Regions from separate parts of the Citrobacter rodentium NBRC 105723 genome, predicted to be linked through region 3. Evidence: riboswitches for the same ligand, from Rfam matches in the RefSeq annotation. Region 3 holds a riboswitch; each other region holds the start of a gene.
What was found. Region 3 has a riboswitch for thiamine pyrophosphate ahead of thiB (thiamine ABC transporter substrate binding subunit). Riboswitches for the same ligand answer to the same signal wherever they lie in the genome.
Positions count from the first base shown of each region.

Region 1: linked by a shared signal. The riboswitch ahead of thiM (hydroxyethylthiazole kinase) and the one ahead of thiB (thiamine ABC transporter substrate binding subunit) in region 3 are both predicted to bind thiamine pyrophosphate.
Region 2: linked by a shared signal. The riboswitch ahead of thiC (phosphomethylpyrimidine synthase ThiC) and the one ahead of thiB (thiamine ABC transporter substrate binding subunit) in region 3 are both predicted to bind thiamine pyrophosphate.

Region 1 covers NZ_CP082833.1:3,253,345-3,260,993, forward strand. The annotation lists gene yehD (fimbrial protein YehD) at 1-176, shown strand, start outside; gene K7R23_RS15280 (fimbrial assembly chaperone) at 235-915, shown strand; gene K7R23_RS15285 (fimbrial biogenesis outer membrane usher protein) at 944-3,430, shown strand; gene K7R23_RS15290 (fimbrial protein) at 3,446-4,468, shown strand; gene K7R23_RS15295 (RcnB family protein) at 4,510-4,836, opposite strand; TPP riboswitch at 5,118-5,215, shown strand; gene thiM (hydroxyethylthiazole kinase) at 5,247-6,044, shown strand; gene thiD (bifunctional hydroxymethylpyrimidine kinase/phosphomethylpyrimidine kinase) at 6,031-6,831, shown strand; gene K7R23_RS15310 (GntR family transcriptional regulator) at 6,873-7,619, shown strand; gene K7R23_RS15315 (PfkB family carbohydrate kinase) at 7,624-7,649, opposite strand, start outside.
Region 2 covers NZ_CP082833.1:1,644,532-1,652,180, reverse strand. The annotation lists gene nudC (NAD(+) diphosphatase) at 1-230, opposite strand, end outside; gene K7R23_RS07755 (Rsd/AlgQ family anti-sigma factor) at 327-815, shown strand; TPP riboswitch at 867-1,018, shown strand; gene thiC (phosphomethylpyrimidine synthase ThiC) at 1,106-3,001, shown strand; gene thiE (thiamine phosphate synthase) at 3,001-3,642, shown strand; gene K7R23_RS07740 (HesA/MoeB/ThiF family protein) at 3,629-4,384, shown strand; gene thiS (sulfur carrier protein ThiS) at 4,368-4,568, shown strand; gene thiG (thiazole synthase) at 4,570-5,340, shown strand; gene thiH (2-iminoacetate synthase ThiH) at 5,337-6,470, shown strand; gene rpoC (DNA-directed RNA polymerase subunit beta') at 6,784-7,649, opposite strand, start outside.
Region 3 covers NZ_CP082833.1:155,871-163,519, reverse strand. The annotation lists gene thiP (thiamine/thiamine pyrophosphate ABC transporter permease ThiP) at 1-267, opposite strand, end outside; gene thiB (thiamine ABC transporter substrate binding subunit) at 243-1,226, opposite strand; TPP riboswitch at 1,258-1,379, opposite strand; gene sgrR (HTH-type transcriptional regulator SgrR) at 1,413-3,068, opposite strand; gene sgrT (glucose uptake inhibitor SgrT) at 3,162-3,284, shown strand; gene K7R23_RS00690 (sugar efflux transporter) at 3,406-4,584, shown strand; gene leuD (3-isopropylmalate dehydratase small subunit) at 4,702-5,307, opposite strand; gene leuC (3-isopropylmalate dehydratase large subunit) at 5,318-6,718, opposite strand; gene leuB (3-isopropylmalate dehydrogenase) at 6,721-7,649, opposite strand, start outside.

The DNA of each region.
Region 1 (7,649 bases), 2.2 Mb from region 3:
ATCTTAACGGCAGGCAGGTGACGCCAGATGCGGCGGGAGTTTTAGCCCTTAAGCCAGAAGAGGGGGTCGATGGCGTATATACCCTGAAATTTTCTGCCCGTTATGCGGTCGCCGCCAATAATGTAAAGGCCGGCGCCGTTGAGTCTGTACTGACCATGACCGTATTAACCGACTAAGAACCTTTGTTGGGCGGCCAGCCTTTGCGCCGCCCGTTCATGTTTTGAGGTGTTTCCTGTGAAAAGGCTGATTGCATTATGTCTGGCGTGCGCCGCGTTGCCAGCGTGGAGCGGCGTATATATTTACGGTACGCGTATTATTTATCCTGCGCAGAAAAAAGACATTACCGTGCAGTTAATGAATGATGATAAGCGCAGCTCGCTTATCCAGTCATGGATTGACGACGGAGATACCAGCCTGCCGCCAGAAAAAATTGATGTGCCTTTTATTCTGACGCCGCCGGTGATAAAGATTGCGGCAAACTCCGGCCAGCAGTTAAAGATAAAACAACTGGCTCATCACTTACCCCGCGATCGCGAGAGTTTGTTCTATCTCAACGTGCTGGATATTCCGCCTAATTCAGACGGCAGCAAAGATAAAAACGTCATTAAATTTGCCCTGCAAAACCGGATTAAATTAATTTATCGACCCCAGGGCGTGCCGAAGGTGGATAAAACCAGCTTTACGCGTTTGCAGTTAGTCCGAACGCAGGGCGGCGTAACGGTAATAAATAACTCCGCGAACTGGATCACGCTACCGGAAGTGAAAGCAGGCCATAAGTTGAATAAGGCAACGCTGTTACTGGCGCCGTGGACGACACAAACGCTAACCACAACGGTAGCCGTCAGCCACTATACCGTGACGCTGATTGACGATTCAGGCAACTATATCAGCGAAAGCCTTACAGCAGCGAATTGAGTGCGGGAAGAGAATCTAAGGACAGATAATGGAAAAGATAAATACTATCACGTTGTCAATTCTTGCCGCATTACTCATTTCGTCAGCCAGAGCTGAAGAGGAAACGTTTGATACGCATTTTATGACTGGCGGATTGAAAGGGCAGAAAGTTTCCCGTTACCAGATAGATAGCAACAAACCGATGGCCGGGCTTTACGAGATGGATGTTTATGTCAATAAAGAGTGGCGCGGAACATGGGAAATTGATGTACAGGAAAATCCTGATGATACCTGCGTGAACGAAGATCTGATTGCCAGTCTGGGAATAAAATATCATGCTCCTGTAGAACAACAGCGCGATCAATGTATTCCATTGAAAAACGTAGTACGCGAAGGCAGCGTAATTTACGATACCGCCACTTTTAACCTCTACCTGAATGTACCCCAGGCCTATGTTACGGAATATGAAGCTGGCTATTCGCCGCCGGAGACGTGGGATCGCGGCATTAACGCTTTTTATACCTCTTACTATGCCAGCGAATATTATAGCCATTATCAAAACGACGATAGTGAGAGTAATAGCTATGCGAATTTTGTCAGCGGGCTCAATCTGCTCGGCTGGCAGTTACATTCTAATGCGAATTTTGCGCAAAGCGCGCATTCAAACGGCAAGTGGCGGAGCAACACTCTGTACCTGGAGCGGGATTTCCCGGCAGTGCTGGGAACACTGCGCGCAGGCGTGCAGTACAGCAGCGGGGATATGTTTGATACGGTCCGTTTTCGCGGGCTGCGATTCTGGCGGGATATGCAGATGTTGCCGCATTCAAAACAGAATTTCGCTCCGGTTGTGCGCGGCGTGGCGCAAAGTAACGCGCTGGTGACGATTGAACAAAATGGTTTTATTGTCTATCAGAAAGAGGTGCCGCCAGGCCCTTTTGTATTTGACGATCTCCAGCTTGCCGGGGGTGGCGCCGATCTGGACGTCAGCGTTCAGGAGGCGGATGGCGCGGTTTCCCGCTTTATCGTTCCCTATTCTTCTGTGCCCAATATGGTACAAACGGGCGTCGCGAAATATGAGTTTGTCATTGGACAAAGCGATATTGAAGGCGCATCGCAGCAAACCGATTTTTTCCAGACAAGCTACCAGTACGGCGTGAATAATCTGTTGACGCTATATGGCGGCACGATGGTAGCCAGCGATTATCGTTCTTTTACTTTAGGGTCCGGATGGAATACCCCCGTGGGAGCGATTTCGTTTGATGGTACACAATCGCATAGCAAGCAGGAAAATGGCGATGTTTTTGACGGACACAGCTATCAGCTTGCCTGGAATAAATATCTGCCGCAATCGGCTACCCATTTTTCTCTGGCTGCCTATCGCTACACCTCCCGTAATTATCGCACCTTTAACGATCATGTCTGGGCAAATAATCGCGATAGTTATCATCGTGAAGATGATGATATATATGATATTGCTGATTATTATGAACACGACTTTGGTCGTAAAAATACCTTTTCTCTCAATATCAATCAGACATTAGCCGAGGGATGGGGATTTTTTACTACCAGCGCCTTGTGGCGCGATTACTGGGGGCGTGGCGGGAGCGGCAAAGACTATCAGTTAAGTTACAGCAACTCCTGGCAGCGCCTGAGTATTACCTTATCGGCGACCCAAACCTATGACAGCGATAACCGGGATGATAAACGCCTTAACCTCTATTTTTCGCTCCCGTTAGCATGGGGAGAAAGTGCGTCCGGGAGAAGCCGCGATAGCCATCTTGCCAATTCCACGACCTTTAATGATGACGGGTATGAGTCGAATAACACCAGCCTGAGCGGCACCTTCGGCAATCGCGACCAGTTTACTTACAATACTAACCTGAGCCACCAACGGCAGGAGCATCAGACGACGGCAGGGGGGACGATAACCTGGAACGCGCCGTTGGCGACGATCGCAGGCAGTTACAGTCAGTCGGATAAATATCATCAGGTGGGCGGAAATATTCAGGGCGGTCTGGTGGCATGGGCTGACGGCGTGCATTTAGCTCCTCGTCTTAATGATACGATCGCGATTATCAAAGCGCCGCAGCTGAAAGACGCGACGGTGCAGGGGCGGCCTTATTTGCGCACCAGCGCCAAAGGGTATGCCGTCTATGAAGCGCTGACGCCGTACCGGCAAAATTTTATCTCGCTTGACGTTTCAGATAGCGACAGCCACGTTGGCCTGTTGGGAAACCGCAAAATCACCGTTCCCTACCGCGGAGCCGTGGTGCTGGTTGAATTCGAAACGGAAAAAAGGAAACCGTTTTATTTCCAGGCTCGGCGGCAAAATGGCGAACCGCTGACCTTTGGCTATGAAGTCGAGGATGAGCACGGAAATAATGTCGGGCTGGTGGGACAGGGCAGTCGGGTATTTATTCGTACTGAAGACGTACCCGCAGCGGTAAAAGTCGCCACTGATAAACAGCAAGGGCTTTTCTGTCATATCACTTTTGATAAACAGATAGATGAGAATAACGTTTATATTTGTCGGTAATATTCAGGCGGCGCGATGAAAAGACTGTTATTGTTAATATTGATGTCACTGTTTTCGCAGGCTGGCTATGGGGCATGTAGCGCGACCATAACCAATACCAGGGATTATACTATTCAGTCCGACAGTTTAATGCTGGGAGGAGAGGAGGTCGTTAATATTGCGAATGCGTTTACCGATACTCACTGTACGAATAGCGACGTGGTGACTAAATTAGAGACTTCTGAATATATCATTGGCATGGGGCCAGGCGATAACGTCAGGTTAAAAGTAAAGGTGGAATGGCAGTCCGATGCGGCCATTAGTATGCGCAATAAAAATGGAATAATTGAAGCTCCGTATAAAGTCACTATTTCGGAAACAAACTCCCTGGAGGCGGTGACTGTTTCAGCACATGGCGGTTACTCGGTGAATATCGAAAACATAGCAGTCATGTCGGGCGCAACGAATCAGAGAAGTTTTGTTGACTGGTTGTTGATTGCGGCGAAATATCTGAGCTGCAACTGGAAAAGAGAATGTATCGCCGGCGTGCTGGCTTCATTAAATGGTCAGGGCGTATATAAGGCTAACTTAACGATAAATTACAACCGCAAGGAGACAACCTGCGCGCCGCAGAATCTCACCATCACGCTGGATCCTGTTCCCATCGCAAGGCTGCGGAAAAAAGGCGAGGTCAGCGAGTTTTCCAGACAGGGAGATATTATTCTGGACTGTAAAAATCAGGTACGCAATGCAGCGCTGGCATCCCGGCAGATAAACGTTCATCTGCGCAGCGATCTGCTGTGGGATGAAAATGAGTCGGTTCTCCGGCCCGAAACGGATAATGGCGTGGGTTTTATCCTGAGAGATGCAAATCGTAACCTGCTGAAGATAAACCGAGGCGCGGCGCTGAAAAGCCAGTTTAAGAGCTATAGCAAAGGCAGCGTATTAAATTCAGTAGAAACCATACCTGTGTTTGCGACTTACTATGTTATCGATCCGGCAAAAATCCACGCTGGCGCTTTGCAATCCAAAGCGTTAATCGTCGTTTCTTACAACTGATATGAATGCGCGCACTCTCCTTACCGAAAGTGCGCATCTGGTCAGCGATGATAAAAAATCTCACCGTCATAGGCCTTGATAATCTTGCCGTCAGTATCGTTAATCAGCACGTAGGCGCCGCCCATATAGGTCCAGTGCGTACCGGCATCCGGTGCGGGCAGGTTGCGCAGTTTCCACTGCTTAATGTTGTATTCGTCGGTACGGTACAGTTCCGGGACGGTATCGCCCGGTTTGAAGTGGGTAAAGTCAGCCACGAAACTGCTGAGTTCATATTGATCAATCCCCTTTGCGGCGACGGTTGTTGCGGGTACGGCCCAGACCGCGCTGGAGGCGAGCAGTAATGCGCCCATCAGCAAACTTTTTTTCATACTTCGACGTTCTCCACAGGTTAGGATTATCACGATAGTCGCGTATCTTTTCCGGCAGTCATTATAACTGACAAGCGGAGCTTTGTTAGATTCCCCGGAAAATCGTAAAGAATGTAAATGCCGCTCATTGTCTGCCTGCGTGACCTTATCCGATGCCGGTTTCCCCAGGCAGGCTTACCGAAGGTGAGCCAGAGGGAGAAACGCGTGCCGGGAAAAGGGTTACAAATCAGGGCCGGGAGGGGTATTATCGCCATGTGACGGCGGCATACACTGATCTGCCGCAAAATGACTCGGGGTGCCCTTCTTTATTGAAGGCTGAGAAATACCCGTACCACCTGATCTGGATAATGCCAGCGTAGGGAAGTCAGACACTGCCCGTGTCCCTTCTTCGCGCGGGCAGGAGCTTAACTATGCAGCCTGACCTGCTCAATCGCACGCTTGCCGTGCGCACTTTGCAACAGTTTCGAACCCTTTCCCCCTTAATCCACTGTATGACGAATGATGTGGTGCAGAGCTTTACGGCAAATACGCTGCTGGCGCTCGGCGCTTCTCCGGCAATGGTTATTGAGCCCGACGAGGCGCGACAGTTCGCGTCGGTTGCCAGCGCGCTGCTGATCAACGTAGGTACGCTGACTGAAGCGCGCGCAATGGCGATGCGAGGCGCGGTTGAGCAGGCGAACAGCGTCAATACGCCCTGGGCGCTTGACCCGGTCGCCGTGGGCGCGCTCGACTTTCGCCGTCGCTTTTGTCTGGCACTGCTGGCGTTAAAACCCGCCGCTATTCGCGGCAATGCTTCGGAAATTATGGCCCTGGCTGGCGTGACGGCGGGTGGTCGGGGCGTTGATACCACCGATGCCGCCGCAGCCGCGTTACCGGCGGCGCGGCAGCTGGCTGCCCGCACCGACGCTATCATCGTCGTTACGGGGGAAGTGGACTACGTGACGGACGGCGAGCGCGTTCTTACCGTAGCGGGCGGTGATCCGCTTATGACCCGTGTTGTTGGCACCGGCAGCGCGCTTTCGGCGGTGGTTGCTGCCGCCTGCGCGCTGCCAGGCAACAAAATCGAGAATATCGCCTCCGCCTGTTGCTGGATGAAGCTGGCGGGGCAGCGTGCGACGGAAAGCTGTCAGGGGCCGGGCAGTTTTCTTCCGGCGTTCATTGATGCGCTTTATCTGCTGGGGACGGAGGTGAAGCATGAAACGGATTAATGCGTTAACGATCGCCGGCACCGACCCCAGCGGCGGCGCAGGTATTCAGGCCGATCTGAAAACGTTCTCGGCGCTCGGCGCATACGGCTGCTCCGTCATCACCGCGCTGGTGGCGCAGAATACGCGTGGCGTACAGTCGGTGTATCGTATTGCGCCGGATTTTGTCGCCGCCCAGCTGGACTCCGTGTTCAGTGACGTCCGCATTGATACCACCAAGATTGGGATGCTGGCGGAAACGGATATCGTGGAAGCGGTCGCCGAAAGGCTGCAGCGCCACCAGGTACAGAATGTCGTGCTGGACACCGTCATGCTGGCGAAAAGCGGCGATCCGCTGTTGTCGCCTTCGGCGGTAGCCACGCTGCGCACGCGTCTGCTGCCGCAGGTGTCGCTGATCACGCCGAACCTGCCGGAAGCGGCGGCGCTACTGGAGTGCCCACACGCCCGTACCGAGAGAGAGATGCTGGAGCAGGGGCGGGCGCTGCTGGCATCAGGCTGCGGCGCGGTGCTGATGAAAGGCGGCCATCTCGACGATGACCAAAGCCCGGACTGGCTCTTTACCCCGGCAGGCGAACAGCGCTTCACCGCTGTGCGCGTGAATACCAAAAATACCCACGGCACCGGCTGCACGCTGTCTGCCGCGCTGGCGGCGTTGCGCCCGCGGCACGGCGACTGGGCCGGTACGGTGCAGGAGGCGAAAGCGTGGCTCTCCGCGGCGCTGGCTCAGGCGGACACGCTGGAGGTTGGCGCGGGCATCGGCCCGGTACATCATTTCCATGCGTGGTGGTAGCGTATATACTGGCAAAAGTGTTGCTGTCAGGAAAAACGCCCATGGAACAAGCGCATACCCGGCTTATCGCTCAACTGAACGAACGTATCACAGCGGCGGATAATACGCCGCTTTATATTAAGTTTGCCGAGACGGTAAAGAATGCCGTACGCAGCGGCGTGCTGGAGCATGGCAATATTTTACCCGGCGAGCGGGATCTCAGTCAGTTAACCGGCGTGTCGCGCATCACGGTGCGTAAAGCGATGCAGGCGCTGGAGGACGAGGGGGTGGTCACCCGCGCGCGCGGTTACGGCACCCAGATTAACAACATCTTTGAATACTCTTTGAAAGAGGCGCGCGGCTTTTCGCAGCAGGTTGTCCTGCGTGGGAAAAAGCCGGACACCCTGTGGGTCAACAAGCGGATCGTTAAATGCCCGGATGAGGTTGCGCAACAGCTGGCGATTGCCGCAGGCAGCGACGTCTTTTTACTGAAGCGCATCCGTTACGTCGACGAGGACGCGGTTTCGATTGAAGAGTCCTGGGTTCCGGCTCATCTTATTGATGATGCAGATGAGATTGGCGTATCGCTGTACGATTATTTCCGCAGCCATCATATTCATCCGCAGCGTACCCGTTCGCGGGTGAGCGCAAAAATGCCCGATGCGGAGTTCCAGTCGCATATCCGTCTGGACAGCAAAGTCCCGATACTGGTAATCAAACAGGTGGCTCTTGATCAGCAACAGCGCCCGATTGAGTACAGCATCAGCTATTGCCGCAGCGACCTCTATGTTTTTGTTTGTGAAGAGTAGGCGGCTATTGCGCGTTAAGCGCCACCCGCA
Region 2 (7,649 bases), 1.5 Mb from region 3:
CCGGCGTCCCGATCGATCACCTGACGGACCGATCCCATATCGTGGCGACGCTGCTGTTGCACCAGCCAGACCGGCTCGCCTTCCCACTCGCCAATGCGTAATGCGCGTTGACCCACAAGATCGAAATTTGCCGCATCGCCGTGTGGCAATTCTCCACAGGGCAACCATAATTTTTGTTCATGACTGACGATCCACCAGCCGTGATCTAATTTTTCAATTATACGATCCATAGCTCTTGCACTACCTTTGCATCACTGGCATGTTGTTAACATTATTTTTACAATCTCTGAGTAAGCCGTTTTTTATCTACACTTGCGGAGACAATCATGCTAAACCAGCTGGAAAACCTGACGGAGCGCGTCGGCGGGAGTAACAAACTGGTCGATCGCTGGCTACACGTGCGTAAGCATCTGCTTGTGGCTTACTATAATCTGGTTGGCATTACGCCTGGCAAAGAATCCTACATGCAGCTGAATGAGAAAGCGCTGGATGATTTTTGTCAGAGTCTGGTCGACTATCTTTCCGCCGGACACTTCAGTATTTATGAACGTATTTTGCATAAATTGGAAGGGAATGGTCAGCTTTTAAACGCAACCAAAATCTGGCCGCAGCTGGAAGCCAACACCCAGCAGATTATGGACTACTACGATTCCACCCTTGAAACCGCCATCGATCACGACAATTGCTATGAGTTCCAGCAGGCGCTGTCGGATATCGGCGAAGCGCTGGAAGCGCGTTTCGTTCTTGAGGATAAGCTGATCATGCTGGTCTTTGATGCCATGCATGAGCAGGCCAGAATTAAACGCCCTGCTTGAATTCTGCGCAATTAACGAGTAGGTTACAAACGTCCCCTCGCTGGAGGGGACATCATCTTGTCGGAGTGCCTGCATTCCACAAACGCATTCGCGATGCCTCAGGGTAACGCGAAGGCGATGTGGGAAAGGCTGAGACCGTTAATTCGGGATCCGCGGAACCTGATCAGGTTAAGACCTGCGAAGGGAACAAGAGTAATTCTGCTTTATGCCCCTGCCCTTACGGGCGGCGCACGTCCATTACTCCATCCGTCGTCTGACAAGCCACGTCCTTAATTTTTTTGGAATGAGCTATGTCTACCACACCATTAACCCGCCGCGAACAGCGCGCTCAGGCCCAGCATTTTATCGATACGCTGGAAGGCACCGCTTTCCCCAATTCAAAACGCATTTACCTCACCGGTTCGCAACCGGATATCCGCGTCCCGATGCGGGAGATCCAGCTTAGCCCGACGCTTATCGGCGGCAGCAAAGAGCATCCGCAGTTCGAAGCGAACGAAGCCGTGCCGGTATACGACACGTCCGGCCCCTACGGCGACCCGGAAATTGCCATCAACGTGCAGCAGGGTCTGGCGAAGCTGCGCCAGCCGTGGATTGAGGCGCGTAATGACAGCGAAGAACTCAGCGTTCGCAGCTCCGCTTATACAAAAGAGCGCCTGGCGGATGACGGCCTCGATGCGCTGCGCTTTACCGGCCTGCTGACGCCAAAGCGCGCTAAATCCGGGCGTCGGGTCACGCAGTTGCATTATGCCCGCCAGGGCATCATCACTCCGGAGATGGAGTTTATCGCCATCCGCGAAAACATGGGGCGCGAGCGCATTCGCAGCGAAGTGCTACGCCACCAGCATCCGGGCGAAGGATTTGGCGCCCGCCTGCCGGAAAATATCACCCCGGAATTTGTCCGTGATGAAGTGGCCGCCGGTCGCGCCATTATCCCCGCCAATATCAACCATCCTGAGTCGGAACCGATGATTATTGGCCGCAATTTTCTGGTCAAAGTGAATGCCAATATCGGTAACTCGGCGGTGACCTCTTCCATTGAAGAGGAGGTGGAAAAGCTGGTGTGGTCAACGCGCTGGGGGGCGGATACGGTGATGGATCTCTCCACCGGGCGCTATATCCACGAAACCCGCGAGTGGATCCTGCGTAACAGCCCGGTGCCGATTGGCACCGTACCGATCTACCAGGCGCTGGAGAAGGTAAACGGCGTCGCCGAAAACCTCACCTGGGAAGCCTTCCGCGATACGCTGCTGGAGCAGGCCGAACAGGGGGTGGATTATTTCACCATCCATGCGGGCGTGCTGCTGCGCTACGTGCCGATGACCGCCAGACGGCTGACCGGTATCGTCTCGCGCGGCGGTTCAATCATGGCGAAATGGTGCCTCTCTCACCATAAAGAGAACTTTCTGTATGAGCACTTCCGCGAAATTTGCGAAATCTGCGCCGCCTACGACGTCTCGCTGTCGCTGGGCGATGGCCTGCGCCCCGGCTCCATTCAGGATGCCAACGACGAGGCGCAGTTCGCCGAGCTGCATACGCTGGGCGAACTGACCAGAATCGCCTGGGAATATGACGTACAGGTGATGATTGAGGGGCCGGGACACGTGCCGATGCAGATGATCCGCCGCAACATGACCGAGGAACTGGAGCACTGTCATGAAGCGCCGTTCTATACGCTTGGACCGCTAACCACCGATATCGCGCCGGGCTACGACCATTTCACCTCTGGCATTGGCGCGGCGATGATCGGCTGGTTCGGCTGCGCGATGCTCTGCTACGTCACGCCGAAAGAACATCTCGGCCTGCCCAACAAAGAGGATGTAAAGCAGGGGCTGATTACCTACAAAATCGCCGCCCACGCCGCCGATCTGGCCAAAGGCCATCCCGGCGCGCAAATTCGCGATAACGCGATGTCGAAAGCGCGCTTTGAATTCCGCTGGGAAGATCAGTTTAACCTCGCCCTCGACCCGTTTACCGCTCGCGCGTACCACGATGAAACGCTGCCGCAGGAGTCCGGCAAAGTGGCGCACTTCTGCTCAATGTGCGGACCAAAATTCTGCTCAATGAAAATCAGCCAGGAGGTTCGCGATTACGCCGCCGCGCAGAGTATCGAAGTGGGAATGGCGGATATGTCGGAGAACTTCCGCGCCAGGGGCGGCGAAATTTATCTGCGTAAGGAGGAAGCGTGATGTATCAGCCCGATTTTCCTTCCGTCCCTTTTCGTCTGGGGCTGTATCCGGTAGTCGACAGCGTCGCGTGGATTGAACGTCTGCTGGAGGCTGGCGTGCGGACAATTCAGTTGCGCATTAAGGATAAGCGCGATGAGGAAGTAGAGGCCGACGTTGTGGCGGCAATTGAGCTGGGTCGTCGCTATGACGCCCGGCTGTTTATCAACGACTACTGGCGGCTGGCGATCAGGCACTGCGCTTACGGCATACATCTGGGCCAGGAAGATCTGCAATCCACCGATCTGAAAGCGATTCAGGCGGCGGGCCTGCGTCTCGGCGTCTCTACCCATGATGATATGGAAATTGACGTGGCGCTTGCCGCACGTCCTTCGTATATCGCACTGGGTCACGTCTTTCCCACGCAAACCAAGCAGATGCCTTCCGCGCCGCAGGGTCTGGAACAGCTGGCGCGGCATATTGAACGTCTGGCCGATTACCCTACCGTCGCCATCGGCGGCATTAGCCTGGAGCGCGCGCCCGCAGTGCTCTCTACCGGCGTTGGCAGCATTGCGGTGGTCAGCGCCATCACCCGGGTCGCGGACTGGCGCACCGCGACGGCGCAGTTACTCGACTTAGCAGGAGCGGGTGATGAACGATCGTGACTTTATGCGCTACAGCCGACAAATCCTGCTCGGCGACATTGCTATTGAGGGACAACAGGCGCTGCTGGAAAGCCGGGCGCTGATTATCGGCCTGGGCGGTTTAGGTTCGCCAACTGCGCTGTATCTGGCGGCCGCTGGCGTTGGAACGCTGGTGCTGGCGGACGATGACGCGGTACACATCAGCAATCTGCAGCGGCAAATTTTGTTCACCACCGAGGATCTCGCCCGGCCCAAATCGCAGGCCGCGCAACAGCGGCTGTCGCGACTCAATCCGCAGATCGAACTGGTGGCGTTACCGCAGCGGCTTAACGGTGATGCGCTCAACCAGGCGGTAGCCCAGGCGGACGTGGTGCTCGACTGTACCGACAATATGGCGACGCGGCAGGAAATTAACGCCGTCTGCGTGGCACATAATACGCCGTTGATTACCGCCAGCGCGGTCGGTTTCGGCGGACAATTGATGGTGCTGACGCCGCCCTGGGAGCAGGGCTGTTACCGCTGTCTGTGGCCGGACGACAGCGAACCGGAGCGCAATTGTCGCACCGCAGGCGTACTCGGCCCGGTGGTTGGGGTGATGGGCACACTGCAGGCGCTGGAGGCGATCAAATTGCTCAGCGGCATTGAAACGCCCGCCGGCGAACTGCGCCTGTTTGACGGCAAAACCAGCCAGTGGCGCACGCTGGCATTACGTCGCGCCACTGGCTGCCCGGTCTGCGGAGGTCAACATGCGAATCCTGTTTAATGATGAACCGTTGCAGTGTGCAGACGGGCTGTCGGTAGCGGAACTGTTGACGCAGTTGAATCAGCTCAAACCGGGCGCCGCGCTGGCGCTGAACCAGCAGATCCTCCCGCGCGAGCAGTGGGAACGACAAAACGTGCAGGAAGGCGATCAGATCCTGCTTTTTCAGGTTATTGCAGGGGGTTGAGATGTTACGTATTGCCGATAAAACGTTTGATTCACATCTGTTCACCGGCACGGGCAAGTTCGCCTCATCGCAGCTGATGATTGACGCCATCCGCGCGTCGGGCAGCCAGCTGGTGACGCTGGCGATGAAGCGCGTGGATTTACGCCAGCATAGCGACGCCATTCTGGCGCCGCTGATTGAGGCCGGGGTGACGCTGCTGCCCAACACCTCCGGGGCGAAAACGGCGGAAGAGGCGATCTTCGCCGCCCAACTGGCGCGTGAGGCGCTGGGAACTCACTGGCTGAAGCTGGAGATCCATCCCGACGCCCGTTGGCTGTTGCCGGACCCGATCGAAACGCTGAAGGCCGCCGACGCGCTGGTAAAGCAGGGATTCGTGGTACTGCCCTACTGCGGTGCTGACCCGGTTCTGTGTAAGCGGCTGGAAGAGGTCGGCTGCGCGGCGGTGATGCCGCTGGGCGCGCCCATTGGCTCAAATCAGGGGCTGGAAACCCGCGCGATGCTGGAGATCATCATCCAGCAGGCGAGCGTGCCGGTGGTCGTTGACGCCGGGATCGGCGTACCAAGTCATGCGACGCAGGCGCTGGAAATGGGCGCCGATGCGGTGCTGGTAAACACGGCGATTGCGGTGGCGGACGATCCGGTCATGATGGCGCGGGCCTTCCGCCTCGCCGTTGAGGCGGGGTTGCTGGCGCGTCAGGCGGTGCCGGGAAGCCGCAGCGTCTGTGCCAGCGCCACCAGCCCGCTGACCGGCTTTCTGGAGATTCCGGCATGAAAACCTTCACTGAACGCTGGCGACAGCTGGATTGGGATGACATCCGCCTGCGCATCCACAGTAAAACGCCCGCCGACGTCGAGCGGGCGCTGAATGCCGCCCGGCTCAGCCGCGACGATATGATGGCGCTGCTGTCGCCCGCAGCCAGCGCGTATCTTGAACCGCTGGCGCAGCGGGCGCAGAAGCTGACCCGTCAGCGCTTCGGCAATACGGTGAGCTTTTATGTGCCGCTGTATCTCTCAAATCTCTGCGCCAACGACTGCACCTACTGCGGTTTTTCAATGAGCAACCGTATTAAGCGCAAGACGCTGGATGAAGCAGAGATTGCGCGGGAGTGCGCCGCCATTCGCGCGCTGGGTTTTGAGCATTTACTGCTGGTCACCGGCGAGCATCAGACGAAAGTGGGAATGGACTATTTTCGCCGTCATCTCCCCACGATCCGCCGCCAGTTTTCTTCATTGCAGATGGAGGTGCAACCGCTGGCGGAAGCGGAATATGCCGAACTCAAAACGCTGGGCCTTGACGGCGTGATGGTGTATCAGGAAACCTGGCACGAAGCGCAGTATGCTCAGCACCACCTGAAGGGCAAAAAACAGGACTTCTTCTGGCGGCTGGAGACGCCGGATCGGCTGGGCCGCGCCGGAATCGATAAAATTGGTCTTGGCGCACTGATAGGCCTTTCCGACAGCTGGCGGGTCGACTGCTACATGATGGCCGAACAACTGCTCTGGCTACAGCAGCATTACTGGCAGAGCCGCTTTTCAGTCTCCTTCCCGCGGCTACGGCCATGCGCGGGCGGCATCGAACCCGCCTCGCTGATGGATGAACGCCAGCTGGTACAGACCATTTGCGCTTTTCGTTTGTTTGCGCCGGAAATTGAATTGTCGCTGTCCACCCGCGAGTCGCCCTGGTTTCGCGACCACGTTATTCCACTGGCGATTAATAACGTCAGCGCCTTTTCGAAAACCCAGCCCGGCGGCTATGCCGATGAACATCCGGAGCTGGAACAGTTCGCGCCGCATGATAACCGCCGTCCCGAAACGGTTGCCGATGCGCTTATCGCCCGGGGATTACAGCCGGTCTGGAAAGACTGGGACAGTTTTCTCGGGCGCGCCTCGCAAAGGTTATGAAGCGTAATGTAAGCCTGTAACATTTTTCCGGGCCGCTACGGAGAACGGAAAACGGGAGGTTGCCGCCAGCCTCCCGTTTTTTTAGGGTATGTCCGTCAGCCGCAGTGCTGTCCAGGGCGAAAAGCTTCTTCCTCGTTTCGCCCTGCCCTCACTGCGACGTAAAGCGAGGAAAAACCCTGAAGCTAAATGTCGGATGGCGGCCTTGCCTTATCCGACCTGCAACGACAGTGCTGGCATAATAAGCGTTGCGCGACTGCCATCAGGCATAAAAAAACCCGCCGGAGCGGGTTTTTTACTATCGGGCAGTCAACGATTACTCGTTGTCGGAACCGCCCAGACCTGCATTCAGCAGTTCCGCCAGGCTGGCGGAGGCGTCTTCCGCAGTCACCTGCGGCGCGGCCGGGAGTTCACCCGCAGCGCGGCGGCGCATACGATCCTGGTGGTACGCATAACCGGTACCCGCCGGGATCAGACGACCCACGATAACGTTCTCTTTCAGGCCGCGCAGTTCGTCGCGTTTACCGGCAACGGCTGCTTCGGTCAGGACACGAGTCGTCTCCTGGAACGATGCGGCAGAGATGAACGATTCGGTTGCCAGAGACGCTTTGGTGATACCCAGCAGATCGCGGGAGAACGTTGCGCCCACTTTGCCGTTCGCTTCCAGATCGCGGTTAGCGATCTTGACGCGGGAGTATTCAACCTGTTCGCCTTCCAGGAAGTCGGAACTACCTGCGCTTTCGATGGTCACTTTACGCAGCATCTGACGAACGATAACTTCAATGTGCTTATCGTTAATCTTAACGCCCTGCAGACGGTATACATCCTGGACTTCGTTAACAATGTAACGAGTCACAGCATGAACGCCACGCAGGCGCAGAATGTCGTGCGGCGCTTCCGGACCGTCGGAAACCACGTCACCACGTTCTACACGCTCACCTTCGAACACGTTGAGCTGACGCCATTTCGGAATCATCTCTTCGTACGGCTCGCTGCCGTCTACCGGGGTGATAACCAGACGACGTTTCCCTTTGGTCTCTTTACCGAAGGAAATGATACCGCTGATTTCCGCCAGGATTGCCGGCTCTTTCGGACGACGCGCTTCGAACAGGTCGGCAACGCGTGGCAGACCACCGGTGATATCCTTGGTACCGCCGGATTCCTGCGGAATACGCGCCAGGG
Region 3 (7,649 bases):
GCGACCAGGAAAGCGGCGGCGGTAGAGGGCGCGGGCGAGGAAAATCGCCGGTACGACCGACAGCAGGGCGGATAAAAACGCCTGCCAGAAGGAGAAGCGCACCACGTGCCACAGGTAGTCGTCCTGCCAGAGCGACCGCCATTCCCCCTGCGGCGCGTTGAGCCACAGCGCCAGAAACGCCGCCAGCGCCACCGCTGTCATCAGCGCGGCGGCGGTGAGTCCGGGAAGCAGCCAGCCGGGAATTAACGGCTGACGGCGCGTTGCCATTCGCTAATCCAGGCCTGACGCTGGGCCGCGACTTCCGCCGACGTAAATTGCAGCGTGGTGGTGGGTTTGGTCAACTGTTCGAAACCGGCGGGCAACGGGGTAGCGGTGACCGGATACATCCAGTTGCCGGTCGGAATCGTCTTCTGGAACGCGGGCTTGAGAATAAAGCGCAGGAATCTGCTCGCCAGTTCAGGCTGCTTGCTGGCTACGGTGCGCGCCGCCACTTCCACCTGCACATAGTGCCCTTCGCTGAAATTCGCCGCCGCGTACTGCTCTTTTTTCTCTTCGATGAGGTGATACGCCGGAGAGGTGGTATAGCTCAGCACCAGATCGCCTTCCCCTTTCAGGAACAGGCCATAGGCTTCGCTCCAGCCTTTCGTAACGGTCACCGTTTTCGCCGCCAGTTTTTGCCAGGCTTCAGGTGCTTTATCGCCATACACCTTTTTCATCCACAGCATCAGCCCCAGGCCCGGCGTACTGGTGCGCGGATCCTCATAGATAACGCGCCACTTTTGCGGGCTTTCTACCAGCTCTTTAAGGCTGCTGGGCGGATTTTTCAGCTTCGTTTTATCATAGACGAAGGCGAACCAGCCGTAGTCGTAGGGGATAAAAGTATCGTTATTCCAGTTGAAGGGGACGTTTACGGCGTCGGTGTGGATAGGCGTTTTGGCAAACAGCCCGGTCTGCGTCGCGGCCTCCAGCAGATTGTTGTCCAGCCCCAGCACCACGTCAGCTTTGCTGTTTTTCCCTTCCATCCGCAGACGGTTGAGCAGTGAAACGCCATCTTCCAGCGCCACGTATTTCAGTTCGCAATCGCAGTCAGCCTCGAACGCTTTTTTGACCGCCGGGCCGGGGCCCCAGTCGGCGGCGAAGGAGTCGTAGGTGTAAACGGTGAGCACGGGTTTGGCGAAAACGGGCACTGCGCACAGGAGCAGCAGGGAAAGGCATTTTTTTAACACTTTGCACCTCATAATGTGGGTGGCAAAGGACTTGAGAAGCGGTCTCAAATCCCTTCGCCGGCGTTATCCGGATCAGGTTCGACGGGTATGTTCTCAGCCCATACCTTTCTGCAAAGGAGAAAGACATGTTTATTAGCACCCCGTTGAGGACGGCGTTAGTGTAATGATTTTGTTGCTAAGCAGCAATCACGGGTCCGGCGGCGCAAACCATGCCGATTTAAAGTCGAACCAGCCGAGGGTATTCATGCGCAGCCCGCGCATACTGCGCTGTCCCTCAATGATCAGCCAGTGGTGGATCAACGGGACGATCGCTTTACTGGCGAGTAGCTGCTGGCACCACGCCGCCAGATTCATCTCGCCGGTACGCCAGCGGGCGGCGTCCGCCTGCCAGTCCAGCGGAATACAGTGTTGCAGCAGCGGAACTTCGCACAGGTAGGCGAACAGCGAGAAATCGAGCGGCAGGGTGAAGTTGGCGCTGTTCAGCCAGATATCGCTTTCAACATCTCCGGCGTGCCAGCGATCGTAGTCGATCTCCTGAATGTCCAGCTTCACCTGATGTTCCGCCAGCAATTTGCTCATGATCCGCGCGATAATCTGGTGCTCAATATGATCGCGGTAGAAGGTCAGGGTGAGGGTTTCCAGCCCGGCGGGCTTTTCGCCGTGGCCCGGACGGGCGTGATGCCAGCGGGGCAACAGGCCATAGGCGGGAAACCAGTGGCGCTGGTAGTGCTCGTTAGCATAGTAGAGTAGATTACTCGGCGACAGAATGCGGCTGACCCACTCTCTGACCGCCTGATTTGCGCCGCGATGGGTACGGGCGTCGAACAGCAGATAGTAACAGCCTTCTTCCAGTCGACTCTCAATCGCCTTTTCATCGTCAGTCGGCCCTTTCAGCGTCAGGGCGCCGGTTCGCTCGTCGCAGATATCCGGCAGCACCCAGACGTTAACTTCATCGATCAGAGCCCGATAGCCAAAAAAATCCTCAAAAGCATGGATTTTTAACTGGTTACGCGTATTACGCATTACCGCATAGGGGCCGGTGCCGATCGGCTGGCTGGCGAAGTTGTTCAGCGTTTCCCATTCGCGCGGCAGTATCATCGCCGGAACCTGCGCCAGCAGCAGCGGAAGCCAGCGGTCGGGCTGTGAGAGATGAATATCCAGCGTCCACGGCGTCGGCGAGACGATGTGCGCGATATGCGAATAGAGCGGCAGATCGTTAATGCGCCTCAGCGAAGCGATAACGTCCTCCATCTCCAGCTCGCGCCCGTGATGAAAGTGAATCCCCGGACGCAGAAAAAAGCGCCAGTGCAAAGGGGAAATTTGCTGCCAGTGATGGGCGATATCGGCTTCCAGTTCCCCATTTTCCTCATTTACGCGGGTCAGGGCGCTGAAGATTTGCCGGGCGATATGCGTCTCCGAACGCCGCAGCGCCGTGCCCGGCAGCAGGTTTTGCAGAGGACGATAATAGAGGACGCGCAGGATGTGACGGCCCTGGCGAAAGCTGCGTCCAAGATGCGAAATCAGCATCTGGCGTACCGCCGTCTTGTCGCCCACCAGCTGTACCAGCTGATCGATCCGATCCTGTTCCAGCAGATCTTCCGCACGCTGCTGCTGGAGCGCCAGCCCGGTATACAGGAAGGTCAGGCGCGATCGCTTGCCGCGCCCGACCTCCGCTTCCCACGTCAGCCAGCCGCGCGCCTGCATGGTATTGAGCAGCGTGCGCATATGGCGACGGGAGCAGTTCAGCAATTCCGCCAGCTCATTCAGGGTCGTGTCCTGTGTTTTACCGTCGCAGCACTGCCATAAACGGATGAACTGTTGTTGCAAGCGGCCTGAGGACATAAAAGGGGAACTCCTGCGGAAAACTCAGCCATTTTATTATCCCTATATTAGGCCAATAATAACTTCCGATGAAGCACAATGAAGGGGTGATCAATGCGCCAGTTCTATCTGAAATATTTTACCGCGACAGAAAGATTGTCCTGGTTGGCTTGCCTGAGCGCGCCGCAGCGCTTAAAAATACTGGAAGAACTGATGCAGTGGGAGGTGAAAACCTGACTCCGGATAGGCAGACATCATGTGTGACTGAGTATTGGTGCAGGCTATAGCCTCGATTCACCGCGCCAGCAGGTATTATCTGCTGGCTTTTTTCGTATTGGCTGCGCGCAAGGGATTTCTTATGCTCTGGATCATGACGATGGGACGACGTCTCAACGGTGTTTACGCGGCATTTATGCTGGTCGCATTTATGATGGGTATCGCGGGCGCGCTGCAGGCGCCGACGCTCAGCCTGTTTCTTAGCCGTGAAGTGGGGGCGCAGCCGTTCTGGGTCGGGCTGTTTTATACCGTTAACGCCATCGCCGGGATCGGCGTGAGCCTCGCGCTGGCAAAACGCTCCGACAGTCAGGGCGACCGGCGTAAGCTGATTATGTTCTGCTGCCTGATGGCCATCGGCAACGCCTTGCTGTTCGCGTTTAACCGTCACTACCTGACGCTGATTACCTGCGGCGTACTGCTGGCGTCGCTGGCGAACACCGCGATGCCGCAGCTGTTTGCGCTGGCGAGGGAGTATGCCGACAGCTCGGCGCGTGAAGTGGTCATGTTCAGCTCGGTAATGCGCGCGCAGCTGTCGCTGGCCTGGGTGATCGGCCCGCCGCTGGCGTTTATGCTGGCGCTGAATTACGGCTTCACGGTGATGTTTTCTATCGCCGCCGTGATTTTTGTCCTGAGCTTACTTTTGATCGCTTTTACCCTGCCGTCGGTGGCGCGGGTCGAACAACCGGCCGACGTGCCGGTCACCCGTGTCAGCGGCTGGCAGGATAAAAACGTCCGGATGCTGTTTATCGCCTCCACGCTGATGTGGACCTGCAATACCATGTACATCATTGATATGCCGCTGTGGATTAGCGCTGAGCTGGGGCTGCCGGATAAGCTTGCCGGGATCCTGATGGGCACCGCGGCAGGGCTGGAGATCCCGACGATGATTGTGGCGGGATTTTATGTCAAACGCTTCGGCAAGCGGCGAATGATGGTTGCCGCGGTGGCCGCGGGCGTACTGTTCTATGCTGGGCTGATTTTCTTTCACAGCCATTCCGCGCTGCTGATCCTGCAACTGTTCAATGCGGTGTTCATCGGGATTATCGCCGGGATCGGGATGCTCTGGTTTCAGGATCTGATGCCGGGCAGGGCGGGATCGGCGACCACGCTGTTCACCAACAGTATTTCGACCGGCGTGATTCTCGCTGGCGTGATTCAGGGGGCGGTTGCGCAGAGCTACGGGCATTTTGCCGTTTACTGGGTGATTGCGGCGATCTCGCTGGTGGCGCTGGTAATGACCGGACGGGTAAAGGATGTATAAAAAAGCCGGAGGGTATCCGGCATATTTCGCCTGATGGCGCTTCGCTTATCAAGCCTACGGGGTACAAGCTGCAGGCCGGATAAGACGCTTACGCGTCGCCATCCGGCATTCTGAACATCAGCGCATAAACGCCGGCTGTTTCTCCTCGTAAGCGGCAATCGCCGCTTCGTGCTGTAACGTCAGGCCGATGCTGTCCAGGCCGTTCAGCATACAGTGGCGGCGGAAGGCATCAATGCTGAAGCTGTACGTTTTCTCGCCTGCTTTAATCACCTGCGCTTCCAGATCGACTTCAAACTGAATCCCCGGATTCGCCTGCACCAGTTTAAACAGCTCATCGACCTCTTCATCACTCAGCTTGACCGGCAGCAGCTGGTTGTTAAAGCTGTTGCCGTAGAAGATGTCGGCGAAGCTCGGGGCAATCACCACTTTGAAGCCATAGTCGGTCAGCGCCCACGGCGCGTGTTCGCGAGACGAACCGCAGCCGAAGTTTTCCCGCGCCAGCAGAATAGAGGCGCCCTGATATTCCGGGAAGTTCAATACGAATTCCGGATTTGGCTGTTCGCCTTTATCGTCGAGAAAACGCCAGTCGTTGAACAGGTGTGCGCCGAAACCGGTACGGGTAACCTTCTGCAAAAACTGCTTCGGGATAATGGCGTCAGTATCGACGTTGGCGGCATCCAGCGGGACAACCAGGCCGGTGTGTTGGGTAAATTTCTCTGCCATGGTGGTCTCCTTATTTAATGCTGCGAATGTCGGCGAAATGGCCGGTAACGGCGGCAGCGGCGGCCATTGCCGGACTGACCAGATGGGTACGCCCGCCGCGGCCCTGACGGCCTTCAAAGTTGCGGTTGCTGGTAGACGCGCAGCGTTCACCTGGATTCAGGCGATCGTTGTTCATCGCCAGGCACATCGAGCACCCCGGCAGACGCCATTCGAAACCGGCTTCAATGAAGATCTTATCCAGACCTTCCGCTTCCGCCTGCGCCTTCACTGGTCCGGAGCCGGGCACCACCAGCGCCTGCACGCCCGGGGCTACTTTGCGTCCTTTCGCCACTTCGGCGGCGGCGCGCAAATCTTCAATGCGCGAGTTGGTGCAGGAGCCGATAAACACTTTATCAATCGCCACTTCGGTTAACGGTACGCCCGGCTTCAGCCCCATATAGGCCAGCGCTTTTTCAGCGCTTGCCCGTTCAACCGGATCGGTAAAGGAGGCCGGATCGGGGATGTTGTCGGCCACAGAAATGACCTGTCCCGGATTGGTGCCCCAGGTGACCTGCGGCGCGATCTCTTCCGCCTGTAAGGTGACGACCGTGTCGAAGCGGGCGTCAGGATCGGTTTGCAGTGTTTTCCAGTACGCAACCGCATCGTCAAAATCTTTGCCTTTCGGCGCGTGCAGGCGACCTTTCACATAGTTGAAGGTGGTTTCATCCGGGGCCACTAAGCCCGCTTTGGCGCCCATCTCAATCGCCATGTTGCACAAGGTCATTCGACCTTCCATGCTCAGGGCGCGGATCGCCTCGCCGCAGAACTCCACGACGTGGCCGGTGCCGCCGGCGCTGCCGGTTTTACCGATGATCGCCAGCACGATATCTTTTGCCGTAATGCCCGGCGCGGCGGTGCCGTTAACTTCGATCTTCATGGTTCTGGCGCGACCCTGCTTCAGGGTCTGGGTCGCCAGCACATGCTCCACTTCCGAAGTGCCGATACCAAACGCTAATGCGCCAAACGCGCCGTGGGTGGCGGTATGCGAGTCGCCGCAGACGATGGTCATGCCCGGCAGGGTGACGCCCTGTTCCGGTCCCATTACGTGAACGATGCCCTGATACGGGTGGTTCAGATCGTACAGCTCAACGCCGAACTCTTTACAGTTTTTGATCAGTTCCTGCATCTGGATACGCGCCATCTCGCCGGAGGCATTGATATCTTTGGTCTGCGTCGAGACGTTATGATCCATCGTGGCGAAGGTTTTACCCGGCTGACGAACCGGGCGACCGTGGGCGCGCAGGCCGTCGAACGCCTGTGGAGAGGTCACTTCATGCACCAGATGGCGGTCGATATACAGCAGCGGGGTTTCATTCTGCGCCTCGTACACCACGTGCGCATCAAACAACTTTTCGTATAACGTTTTCGCCATGATTACACCCCTTCTGCGACATAGCGGGCAATGATGTCGCCCATTTCATCGGTACCGACAGCGGCCGCGCCACGGGCTAAATCACCGGTGCGGATGCCTTCTTCTAATGCGCGGTTAACGGCGCGCTCAATAGCGGATGCCGCTTCATCGGCATCGAGGCTATAGCGCAGCAGCAGCGCCAGCGACAAAATTTGCGCAATCGGGTTGGCGATATTTTTTCCGGCGATATCCGGCGCGGAACCGCCAGCCGGTTCATACAGGCCGAAGCCCTGCTCGTTGAGGCTGGCGGAGGGCAGCATCCCCATCGAACCGGTGATCATCGCGCACTCGTCTGACAGAATGTCGCCAAACAGGTTGGAGCACAGCAGGACGTCAAATTGCGACGGATCTTTGATCAGCTGCATGGTGGCGTTATCAATGTACATATGCGCCAGCTCAACGTCCGGATAGGCTTTGGCGACCTCATTGACGATCTCGCGCCACAGAATCGAGGTTTGCAGTACGTTTGCTTTGTCGATGGAGGTGACTTTACGGCGGCGCTTACGCGCCGACTCAAAGGCGATGCGCGCGATACGTTCGATTTCAAAACGGTGATACACCTCGGTGTCATACGCCTTTTCATACTGTCCGCTACCTTCGCGGCCTTTCGGCTGGCCGAAGTAGATGCCGCCGGTCAGTTCGCGCACGCAGAGGATGTCGAAGCCGCTGGCAGCGATGTCGGCGCGCAGCGGGCAGAACGCTTCCAGGCCCTGATACAGTTTCGCCGGACGCAGGTTGCTGAATAATTTGAAGTGCTTACGCAGCGGCAGCAGCGCGCCGCGCTCAGGCTGCTGGTCTGGCGGCAGATGCTCCCATTTCGGGCCGCCCACTGAGCCGAACAGCACCGCGTCGGCCTGTTCGCAGCCTTCGACGGTCGCCTTCGGCAGCGGCT